DNA from 4 places in the Nonomuraea sp. NPDC052634 genome. Region 3 is predicted to be linked to each of the others. Evidence: riboswitches for the same ligand, from Rfam matches in the RefSeq annotation. Region 3 holds a riboswitch; each other region holds the start of a gene.
The links. A riboswitch is a leader RNA that binds a small molecule or an ion and turns the genes downstream of it on or off. The one in region 3 is predicted to bind cyclic di-AMP.

Region 1: it holds a riboswitch for cyclic di-AMP, as region 3 does, so the genes downstream of both, AB0K67_RS23775 (C40 family peptidase) here and AB0K67_RS06725 (CHAP domain-containing protein) in region 3, are expected to answer to the same signal.
Region 2: it holds a riboswitch for cyclic di-AMP, as region 3 does, so the genes downstream of both, AB0K67_RS08855 (C40 family peptidase) here and AB0K67_RS06725 (CHAP domain-containing protein) in region 3, are expected to answer to the same signal.
Region 4: it holds a riboswitch for cyclic di-AMP, as region 3 does, so the genes downstream of both, AB0K67_RS12755 (hypothetical protein) here and AB0K67_RS06725 (CHAP domain-containing protein) in region 3, are expected to answer to the same signal.

What each region holds. Positions count from the first base shown of each region.
Region 1 covers NZ_JBFATY010000005.1:292,949-295,753, reverse strand. Annotated here, with positions in the region: gene AB0K67_RS23785 (hypothetical protein) at 1-116, shown strand, start outside; gene AB0K67_RS23780 (LuxR C-terminal-related transcriptional regulator) at 540-752, shown strand; gene AB0K67_RS23775 (C40 family peptidase) at 810-1,739, opposite strand; cyclic di-AMP (ydaO/yuaA leader) riboswitch at 1,862-2,009, opposite strand; gene AB0K67_RS23770 (amino-acid N-acetyltransferase) at 2,287-2,805, shown strand, end outside.
Region 2 covers NZ_JBFATY010000001.1:1,967,739-1,970,543, forward strand. Annotated here, with positions in the region: gene AB0K67_RS08850 (hypothetical protein) at 1-786, opposite strand, end outside; gene AB0K67_RS08855 (C40 family peptidase) at 860-1,303, opposite strand; cyclic di-AMP (ydaO/yuaA leader) riboswitch at 1,461-1,624, opposite strand; gene AB0K67_RS08860 (NlpC/P60 family protein) at 2,538-2,805, opposite strand, start outside.
Region 3 covers NZ_JBFATY010000001.1:1,473,966-1,476,770, forward strand. Annotated here, with positions in the region: gene AB0K67_RS06715 (aldo/keto reductase) at 1-444, shown strand, start outside; gene AB0K67_RS06720 (Gfo/Idh/MocA family oxidoreductase) at 534-1,487, shown strand; cyclic di-AMP (ydaO/yuaA leader) riboswitch at 1,605-1,741, shown strand; gene AB0K67_RS06725 (CHAP domain-containing protein) at 1,754-2,452, shown strand; gene AB0K67_RS06730 (hypothetical protein) at 2,606-2,805, opposite strand, start outside.
Region 4 covers NZ_JBFATY010000002.1:16,399-19,203, forward strand. Annotated here, with positions in the region: gene galT (galactose-1-phosphate uridylyltransferase) at 1-1,042, shown strand, start outside; cyclic di-AMP (ydaO/yuaA leader) riboswitch at 1,113-1,254, shown strand; gene AB0K67_RS12755 (hypothetical protein) at 1,260-2,216, shown strand; gene AB0K67_RS12760 (TIGR03620 family F420-dependent LLM class oxidoreductase) at 2,371-2,805, opposite strand, start outside.

The DNA.
Region 1 (2,805 bases), on a different contig from region 3:
TCTCGCTGTGCTGCCTGAGCCGCTCCTGCATGCGCGGGGTGGAGGGCCGGCTCACCGGCACGCGCAGCCCGCTGCGGCCGGGTGGGCCGGGCCGGAGGACCGATTCGAGTCGCTGACCTGGGGATCTTTCACTCAGCATCACCCTGAGGTCAGGGGGCGCGGCGTCACTGAGCGGCGGCGCTCGGCGAGCCGTCCCCCGCACATGCGGAAGAGCGGTCCGCGTGCGCTCGGCTCGCGGTAACGCGCGTACGGATCACGCTGATATTCACCATCGAACGGATCGATTCCCGAAGATCGACGGCCGCCTGAGCCGTTGTTTCCCGAAGGGGGTGAGGCTCGCGAGACCGCTCAGGAGACACCGATCTGTAGCGCTTTATCGTCAGGGCGTCACATATTTCGGATCATGTCAATAGTGCTGGTCAAGTATGGAAGACGTCATTGCTTGACGACCTTTCCGAGATGCGTTTACGGTCTGCGAGGAGCAACCTGGGTCCGGTCGAGAGGCCCACGTTCTGCGCTGTTGGGGGGGAGGGCTCCCGATGGAAGTGCTCACTGAGGATGTTCAACTCAGCCACGCCGATCTCGCGTTGCTGGCGGAGCTGGCCAAAGGGGTCACGGTCGACAGGGTCGGCAGGCGGCTGGACATCAGCGGCCGCACCGTACGACGGCGGTTGCGGGTCATCTGCGACCGCATCGGCGTCGCCACGGCGATCGAGGCCGTGGCCTGGGCGGCCCGCCGCCAGCTGATCTAGCCGCGCCGATCAAGCCCGGCGGTCAGGGCCGGGCGACGGGCGCTCATTGGCGGCGGATCAGTCGGCGATGCGGACCGCGCCGGCGTAGGGCCTGTTCGCGATGGAGGCGATACGGACGACGTCGCCGGTGCGCGGGGCGTGGATCATCATGCCGCCGCCGAGGTAGATGCCCACGTGGTGCAGGTCGCTGTAGAAGAACACGAGGTCGCCGGCCCGCAGCTCAGAGCGGTCGATGTGCCGTCCGGCCGTCCACTGGCTGCCGGTGTAGTGCGGCAGCGAGATGCCGACCTGCTGGTAGGCCGCCATGACCAGGCCGCTGCAGTCATAGGAGTTGGGGCCGTCGGCGCCCCAGACGTACGGCTTGAGCTGCTGCGTCAGCGCCCACCTCGCGGCCTGGGCGGCCTTGCCGCTGCCCGGGATGGGCAGGTCGACGCGCTGGGCACGGGTGCCGGGCCGGCCCGCCTCGCCGAGCGCCCGGCGGAAGAGGTTGCTCTCGACCTTGGCGACCAGCTTGGTGATCTTGTCGCGCTTGGCGCCGAGGTCGGAGATCAGCTTCTGGACCTCGTCGATGCGGGTCTTGGCGCTCGCCCTGGCGCGCTCCGCGGCCTGCCGGGCCCTGGTGACCTGGTTGACGGCCTCGCCCTGCTGCTGCTCCAGCACGTACGTGGTGGCGGCGCGGTCGAGGAACGTGTCGGGGTCGTCGGAGGTGGCGAAGGCCAGGATGCGGCTGAGCCCGCCGGTGATGTAGGCGTTCTCGGCCAAGGCGGCCGCTTTGGCGCGCTTGGCGGCGAGATCGGCCTCACTGGCGGCCAGGGTCTTCTTCGCGGCCTCAGCGGCCCTCTTGGCGCTCTTGAGCTTCTCCCGCTGGCCGTTGTACTGCTCGGTCAGCTGCTCGATCTCGGTGTGCATCTTCTCGACCTGCTTGGCCAGGTCTTGAAGCGAGGGCTTGGGGTCGGCGGATGCCGAGCCGACGGGGGTCGCGGCCATGAACGCCGCGAGTGTGACACTTATTACACCGAGCAGGCGGGACCGCCGTGCGGCGCGTTTCGGAGGGCGGGCGTGCTTGCCCGCCGTCGTCCTCTCACGCTCGCGCGTACGCTTCACCAACCAGCTCCTTCCATCGGCGCCTGCCGGGTTAGCTGACGGGTTCGGGCCGGAGCAGCCCTACCGGTGGTGCGGATTCACCCCGGGTGGCGTTGGGGGCGCCACCGGCGGTTCCCCGGCTCCTCCCTGCGGAGGATTAGGCGTGTCGCCCGCGCGCGACACGCGGGGAACATCGTCGCTGGACACTAATGCACTCCGGGTTCGTGCTCAACCAGAACTGCCGACTCTGTTGAGGTTTCACAACCGAAGGGTCACAAGGTGATCTCGTGCCTGGCCGTACAGAACCGGTTTTATGCCGGATTTGGCGCAACTTCGGATGGGCTGCACGCCTGCTCGGAGCGCGTGCTCGGATGAGCACGAGTTGTTACAGCATGGGGCGAGACGTGGGAGTTACGGCCGAGCCGTAATGACATCTGTACCCTGGAGGGCCATGGAGCAGGTGGCCGAACTGACAGCAGCCGAGACCGCGGTGGTGGTCCGGCGTGCCCGCACACCCGATGTGCGGGCCATCAGGAGGCTTGTGGACACCTACGCGGGAGCGGGCCCGCGGCTCCTGAAGAAGGCCACCGTCACCCTGTACGAGGACGTACAGGAGTTCTGGGTGGCCGAACGGGGCGGGCAGGTCGTCGGCTGCGGCGCGCTCCACGTGCTCTGGGAGGACCTCGCCGAGGTCCGGACGGTGGCCGTGGATCCGGAGTGCCGGGGCATGGGCGTCGGCCGTCGGATCGTCTCGGCGCTCATACAGCAGGCGAAGGATCTGGGTCTGAGGCGTGTATTCTGTCTGACTTTTGAGGTCGACTTCTTCGCCCGGCTCGGCTTTCGCCAGATTCAGGGCACGCCGGTCTCACCCGAGGTGTACGCCGAACTGCTGGCCTCGTACGACGAGGGTGTGGCGGAGTTTCTCGATCTCGAACACGTCAAACCGAACACCCTGGGCAACACCCGCATG
Region 2 (2,805 bases), 490 kb from region 3:
CCGCGCGGTCAGCGTCGCGACGGAGAGCCCGAGCGCGGCGAGTGCCCGATCGGTCCCGCGTACGCGGGCCGCACGGTAGAGCCTCACCAGGGTCCCCTCACCGAACCGGTCAGCGAGGAAGCGACACGCCAGCCAGGCCTCCTGGTACGCCCGCGCGAGCGCGGCAGGGTCGCCGCCGTTCGCCGCGAAAGCCGCAGGTCCGGGCAGAACGGTCGGGAGGCGGCCGGCCCGTACCTCGGCGGCCAGCTCGGCGGCGGCCGTCGTCACGGGCAGCCCGGCGTCGCGGTAGGCGACGTAGTCGGCGAAGCCCTCGTACAGCCAGACGGGCAGGCCGCCGGTGCCGGCGACGACATGGGTGAGCTCGTGGGCGAGGACGACGTCCCTGCCCGAAGGGTTGAGCCTGGCGAACGACTCGGGCACGACGATCACCCGTTCGCCGTCGGCGACCGCTGCGAGCCCGTCCACGCCGCCCACCCGGGCCAGCGCGGCGGCCTCGCGGGCATCGGCCGGTACGACGATCAGGGGGCGTACGGGGCGGGCGAGCACCGCCGAGACCCTTCGGCTCGCCGTGTCGGCCCTGCGCGCCAGCTCGCCGAGCCCCGTGGCGTCGTGGCCCACGACCGTGGACCATGTGCCGCGGCGCACGATGTGCGGGCCCGGCCACAGGTCGCGTACCGGCTGGGGCAGGATCGGCGCGCCGGGCAGCGGGGCGGCGGCCGACGCGAGCGAGGCGGCGGCGAGCACCAGCCCGGCCGCCAGGGCACGTCGGCTCACCTGCTCAGGCACAGCCCCGATGGTAGGTGGTCCCCTGACACGCGAGAGCCCCGTCCGGATCGGGGAGGATCCGCACGGGGCTTCTTCACGCGCCGGGACGGACGGCGCCGACGAAGGACGCCTTACGCCATCCGCTCAGCTTGTCGATGCGTACCCGTTCACCCGTCCGAGGTGAATGGATCATTCTGCCTTTGCCGACGTACATGCCCACATGGCCGAGCCCGTTGAAGAACATCAGGTCACCAGGCTGCAGGTTGCGCCAGGAGACCTTCTTCCTGACGCGGGCGAACTGGCTGCTCGCCACGCGCGGGAGCTTGACGCCGGCCTTCCTCCAGGCGTATTGGACGAGACCGGAGCAGTCGAACGAACCAGGTCCGGTGGCTCCGTAACGGTACGGGTCACCGATCTGCTTCTTGGCCACGGCGACGGCCTTGCTGGCCCTCGCCCTCTGCAGGGCGGCTCTGGCGGCCCTCTTGCGGGCCTTGGCCGAGATGGCGGTGCGGGCGGTGGTGGCCGCCTTCACCGTCATTCCGGCCGCCGCACTGGCTTCGCGGGTCGTCGCCGCCTGAGCCTCGGGGGCATGGAGGACCATACCTCCGGCTGTCACAGTCAACGTGAGTGCGACACCACTCAGGGCAAGGCGGGACAGGCGGGGGTTCTGCAGGGATTCAGACAGGATTTCTCCTTGGGTCTTCCACGAACGCCTACCGGGTTAGCTGACGGATTCGGGCGTGGAAGTCGCCCTACGGCGCGATGGCGCGCCGATTCACCCCTGATCCCTTGGGGACGTGGGATCGCTGGGTCCCCGGCTCCGTGCCTCCTGTCTGCACGGATTCGGCAGGTCGCGCCCCGATCGATGAGTGCGATGGGGATGTCGGGGCCGACCGGCGGATATGTATCTGTCTCACATCGGGAGGGACCGATGATCGGTTCGCGACGACATGGCTTGTCCGCCGCGACGCCAGAAGTTACGCCGAACGGTCACGAATCGGCAAAGCCCGAGTAACGCTGTAAAGATCAGATAGGGGTATTTGTCAGACTCAGAACCGCTGCTGGGACCCAGGCGCCGTGACCAAAATGTGACCTCACTCACAATTCTTTTCCCGCTGCTGTGTAAGGTCCCATCCGCCACAACTGTCACCTTGGTCACAAACGTGAACATCGTTCCCGCGCGATCTCCGGCCTGGGCGAACGGTTGTTGTGACAGACGTAACTTCCGAATTTCCCCGATTTCCGACAGGCCCTAGCAGCAAGATCACGCCCGTGGCCACTGATCAAGTCCGTCGCCACCACGCTCCCTACGAAGTGGCGTAGTAGAAGGAGAGCGACGCGATTCACACATCGAAGAACGGCGACTAAAAGGAATAGCGGCTCCACATGGTGACCGATCGAAAACGGCCGGATGGCAGGCTTTCGGGCCGGTTCCCCGCCCCGCCGGACCGGCCTCGTCACCAAGCCCGAGATCCCCCTGCCACTCGGCTGGATCGCACCCCACCGGATCGGCCGAAGCCGGTTCACCACCCCACCGGACCGGCCGAAGCCGGTTCCCCACCCCACCGGACCGGCCGAACCCCGCAGACCGGCCGAAGCCGGTTCCCCGCCCCGCGGAGCGGCCGAATGGGCGGGCGATGGCCTTGGAGGAGCGCTGACAAAAGCGGCCGGCCCGCTCATAGAGGCTGCGCGCTACGTCGCAGACCTTCGTACGAGCGGGCCGGCCCTTGAGAAACGGGTGCAACCAGGCGGGTCACCCCGCCACGTCAGCCTTACGGGCGGATCGCGCCGACGAGGCGGCGGCCGTACGCGGAAAGCTTGACCACCTTGACGACGTCACCCGTCTGCGGCGCGTGGACGATTTGCCCGTTGCCCGCATAAATACTGACGTGCCCCAAACCCTCGCTGAAGATGAGGTCACCGGGCTGGAGGTCGTCGAGCGACACCCGCCGGTTCGCGCCCCACGCCCACTGCTGCCAGGTCGTCCGCGGTAGCCGCACGCCCGCGGCCGCCCACGCCGCCTGAGTGAGCCCCGAGCAG
Region 3 (2,805 bases):
GACGGCCGGGCCAAGGCCATCGGCGTGTCCAACTTCACGGTCGAGACGCTCACCCGGCTCATGAACGAGGCCGACATCGTCCCCTCGATCAACCAGATCGAGCTTCACCCGTACTTCCAGCAGCGCCAGATGCGGGAGTTCCACGAGGCCAACGGCATACTCACCGAGGCGTGGAGCCCGCTCGGCCAGGGCAGGGGGCTGCTCGACGACCCGGCGCTGCGGGTGCTGGCCGACAAGCACTGTAAGACGCCCGCGCAGATCGTGCTGCGCTGGCACCTCCAGATCGGCAACGTGGTGATCCCGAAGTCGATCACGCCGGCCAGGATCGCCGAGAACATCGACGTCTTCGACTTCTTCCTCGACGACGAGGACCTCGCGGCCATCAGTGCGATGAGCAGGGGGCAGCGACTCGGGCCCGACCCCGGCACATTCCACGGGGTGTGAATGTGACGGATGTGACTACCGGACATTTCTGATATTTCCGGCACCACCCGCCATTTAAGCGTTTTTACCTTCCGTATACGATCGCCGGCGTGCGAGATTTCACTTGGGGAATAGCCGCCACCGGCGGCATCGCCCGTACCGTGGGCAAGGTGATCGTGGCGGAACCCGGCATGCGGGTGGCCGCCGTCGGATCGAGAAGCCTGGACAGGGCGCAGGCCCTGGCGGCGGAGCTGGGCGCCGAGTCGGCGTACGGCTCCTACGAACAGCTGTGCGCGGACCCGGCGGTGGACGCCGTCTACGTCGCCACCCCGCACGCCCAGCACCTGCAGGTGGCCGAGGCCGCCATCGCGGCGGGCAAGGCGGTGCTGTGCGAGAAACCGCTGGCCGCGACCGTGGACGACGCCGAGAAGATGGTGCGCCTGGCCCGCGAGGCGGGGGTCTTCCTGATGGAAGCGATGTGGATGCGCTTCAACCCGCTCATCCAGCTGATCAAGGACGACCCGCGCTTCGGCGAGATCCGGTCGGTGCAGGCCAGCTTCGGCTTCGCCCACCCGTACGACCCCGCGCACCGGCTGTGGGCGCCGGAGCTGGGCGGCGGAGCCCTGCTCGATCTGGGGATCTACCCGTTCGGGCTGGCCCAGCTCCTGCTCGGCATGCCCACCGGCCTGCACGTCACCGGTAAGCTCGCCCCGAACGGCGTTGACGCGGAGGCGGCCGGCGTCTTGCTCTACCCCGGCGGCAAGCACGCTCTCGTGGCGACCTCATTGCTCGGGAATTACCCGAACCAGGCCAGCGTTGTGGGTACTCAGATGCGCGCGGACATCCAGGCGCCGTTCTGGGCACCGCAGCGGATCGTGCTCTCCGGGCCGTCGATGGAGCCGGAGGAGCACGTACTCAATCCGGCGGACAACGGTTACGCCGGAGAGCTCCGCGAAGTCCGCGCCGCCACGGCCGAAGGCAGGACCGAATCCTCGATCATGCCTCTTGACGAATCCCTTGCCATGATGGGGCTTCTGGCCGAGGCTCGCAGTCAGCTCGGCTGACTTTACTTTTATGGATTTGTAATCCTCTTGCCTCGTGTATTACCTTATGGGGCATCTTAAGGCATACGTCCGGTTTGTCCGGCTATGTCAGACCATCGCACGAAAGATCACAGGTTTGTCCTGTGACCGCTGAATCCGCCACGTGCGGAACCGGGGACCCACGTCCTTTGGGGTGAATCGGCACTTCGGTGCCGTAGGGCAGCTTCCACGCCCGAACCCGTCAGCTAACCCGGTAAGCGGCATGGAAGCAAGGAGTAATCCCCTCGATGGCCAAGCACCGTCTTACCGCTGTCTCGAAGAACACCATTGCCCGCGCCGTGCTCGGCGCCGGCGTCCTGGCCTCGGCCCTCGGCGTCCCCACCGCGGCCCACGCCGACACCTCGATCGCCGTCGCCGCGGCCACCGCCGCGAAGCACCCGGACACCGCCCGCTCCGCCCACAAGGCGGGCGAGCGGGACGAGACGAAGATCAACGTCACCGCCGACCAGGTGCTCGCGGTCGCCAGGTCACAGATCGGCACCTCCGAGAACGCCAAGGGCGGCGGCACCCCGTACCAGCAGTGGTACGCCAACTCCCAGCGCGCGGCCGAGACCGTCGCCCGCGACGGCGGCAGCCGTACCGCTTACCTGAACGCCGCCTGGTGCTCGATGTTCGTCTCCTGGGTCGGCGAGAAGACCGGCGCCCGCCCGCAGGTCGGCTGGGACGCCTGGACCGTCGCCCACGCCAAGTGGTTCGCCGCCAACAAGCGCTTCGGCCACGAGGCCAAGCCCGGCGCCGTGGTGTTCTTCTCCTGGAAGGGCGGCAAGGCGCTGAAGGACATCCAGCACGTCGGCTTCGTCGTCAAGGACAACCGCGACGGCACCATCACCACCATCGAGGGCAACACCGGCAACGGCAAGGTCGAGGAGCGGGTCCGGCCCAAGTCGCAGGTCGTCGGCTACGGCTACCCCGAGTACGCCTCCTGACGCACTCCCACCGGCGGGTGCTCCCACCTTCTTCGTGACGGCAGAACGCGTGCCCCATCACCGGGGTGCGCGTTTCGTCATGCAGGGCTCTCGAACGCCCGGCGCTGGACGGCGTCAAGCTCGGCGTAGAGCCCCGGGACCGCGACGAGGTCGTCATGCGTGCCGCACTGCACGATCCGGCCGCCGTCGAGTACGACGATGAGGTCCGCCATCCGCACCGTCGGGAAGCGGTGGGTGATCAGCAGCGTGACGGCTCCTGGATGGCACTTCGCCGCCTCGGCGTACCGGGCGAAGACCGCGCTCTCGGACGGGGCGTCCAGCGCGGCGGTCGGCGACCGCGGACGTGGCCGTCT
Region 4 (2,805 bases), on a different contig from region 3:
GCTGATCTACTACGACCGGCGCGACGACGCCGACAGGAGCGCGATCGACCGCCGCCGGCTCGACCCCCGGCCGCCGGCCTCGGAGCTGCGCTACGACCCGCTCACCGAGGAGTGGATCGCGATCGCGGGGCACCGGCAGACGCGGACGTTCCTGCCGACCGGCGGCACGGCCGAGTGCCCGCTGTGCCCGTCGTCGGACGAGCGCGCGACGGAGATCCCCTCGTACGACTACGACGTGGTCGTGTTCGAGAACCGCTTCCCCTCCTTCTCCGGAAATTTCGGGACTTATGAGGCCGTGGGCGGGCTGAGCGAGGTCCGTCCGGGTGTGGGGCGGTGCGAGGTCGTGTGCTTCACCTCCGACCACGACTCCTCCTTCTCCGCGCTCTCCGACGAGCAGGTGGTGCTGGTCATGGAGGCGTGGGCCGACCGTACGGCGGAGCTGTCCGGCATCGAGGGCGTCGAGCAGGTCTTCTGCTTCGAGAACCGGGGCGCGGAGATCGGCATCACCATCGCGCACCCGCACGGCCAGATCTACGCGTACCCGTACGTCACGCCCAGGACGAAGCTGCAGCTCGGAGCCGCCGAGCGCTACAAGGGGCCGGGGAACCTGTTCGCCGACGTGCTGGCCGCCGAGCGGGCCGAGGGCACGCGGGTGGTCGCCTCGAACGAGCTGTGGACGGCCTTCGTGCCGGCCGCCGCGCGCTGGCCGTTCGAGGTGCACATCTATCCGCACCGGCAGGTGCCGGACCTGGCGGCGCTGACGGACGCCGAGCGCGCCGCGTTCGCGCCGCTCTACACCTCGGTGCTGCGGGCGTTCGACGGGCTGTTCGGGGTCGTCATGCCGTACATCTCGGCCTGGCATCAGGCGCCGGTGCGTACGGGGCGCGATCTGGCATACCTGCACCTGGAGCTGTTCTCCATCCGGCGGGCGCCCAACAAGCTCAAGTACCTGGCAGGCTCGGAGTCGGCGATGGGGGCGTTCGTGAACGACGTGCGGCCCGAGGAAGCGGCGCGCATGATCCGATCACAGATCGATCACTAATAGATTTCTACTTAAGGTCGCATGACTCATGATCTACCACTAATATCCCCATATGCATCGGCCGTAACGCGGCTGATGCCCGCCTAATCCTGGGCGCGTCGCCCGGGAGCCGGGGACCCAACCGCACCTTGGGGTGAATCCGCTACGGCGGTAGGGAGCGACTCCCATGCCCGAACCCGTCAGCTAACCCGGCCGGCAGAGGGAGAGGAACTCATACGTGGCGGCTTCGTCCCCCGCGAAACTTGCCATCGGTCTCATCGCCGCCGCCGCCATCGCCGTCCTCCCGGCGCACGCGGCGACGGCCGCCCCGAAACCGAAAGAGTCCGAGCTCCGCGCTCAGCTCAAGCAGCTGAACAGCAAGGTCGACAAGCTCATCGAGAAGTACAACCTCAAGCGCGTCGAGCTGGCCAAGGCACAGGAGGCCGCCAGAGCCGCGCAGGCCAGGCTGGCCGCCGCCGAGCAGACCCTGGCCGCCGCCGAGCAGCGGGTCGCCGAGATCGCCCGCCTGCGCTACCAGAACATCGACCCGTCGCTGCCCGGCTTCATGATGCCGGGCGACGCCGGCACCGCGGCCCTGCTCGAACAGCTCACCGCCGAGCAGCAGGCCATGGTGGCGAGCGTCGCCAAGGCCCGCGACGAGCGCAAGAAGGCCAGCGATGAGGCCGCCGCGCTGACCGCCAAGATCAAGAAGGACGCGGCCGAGGTGGCGAAGCAGCGCCGCGAGGCCGAAGGCGTCATCAGCGACATCGAGAAGAAGCTGCGCGACCTGGTGCCGGTCGCCACGGGCCGCAGGTCCAACGGCACCTGGGCGCCCGAGCTGCCCGGCGGCCCCGACAACATCACCCCGCGTACGCGGCTGATGAAGGCCCAGATCGAAAAGAACTTCTCGCTGCCGTACACGGTGGGCTGCTTCCGCGCGGGCTCCAGCGGTGAGCACCCGCTCGGCCGCGCCTGCGACTTCATGATGAGCACCGGCGGCACCATGCCGACGCCCGCCAACAACGCGCTCGGCGACCGCATCGCCGAGTGGGCGCTGCAGAACAAGGACAAGCTCGGCGTGAAGTATGTGATCTGGAAGCAGCGCATCAACTCCGGCACCGGCTGGCGCGCCATGGCCGACCGCGGCAGCATCACCGAGAACCACTACGACCACGTGCACATCTCGATGAACTGAAACCAGGGGATGACCAGGGGATGACCAGGGGATATCGCATCTGGTGATGTACATCCACGAATCGAGACGGCGTTTGCGCCGGCGGCCCCTATGCGGTTGAGCGTTCGGAGTGCCGGGTCCGCGATGGGGCCCTGGGTCGCCTGAACTGACAGCCTCACCCCCATCCAGGAGGCAATGCAGACGCAAGGTGTTCGAGTTGCTCGATGGCCGTGGACATGTCATCTGCGAGGGGATGGACAAGCACGTGGTCGGCGCCGGCGTCGAGTTGCGCTTGAACACGCGCGGCGATGGCGTCCGGGGTGCCCCACGCGACCAGCGCGTCGACCAGCCGATCGCTTCCTCCGTTGGCCATGTCCTGGTGGCCATAGCCGAGACGTAGCCAATTGCGCGCGTACGGCGAATCGGAGCTGGTCTTGCCTCGGTACCGCCGCGCGATGGCACGGGCTTGCTCAGGATCGGGTTCGATGACGAACGCCTGTTCGGGGATGAGTAACTTGTCGCTCCCCAGGGCCTCGCGGACGAGCGCGGTGTGTTCGACCGGGGCCGCATACGAATGGACGCCGTCGGTGCGGTCGCGGGCCAGTTGCAC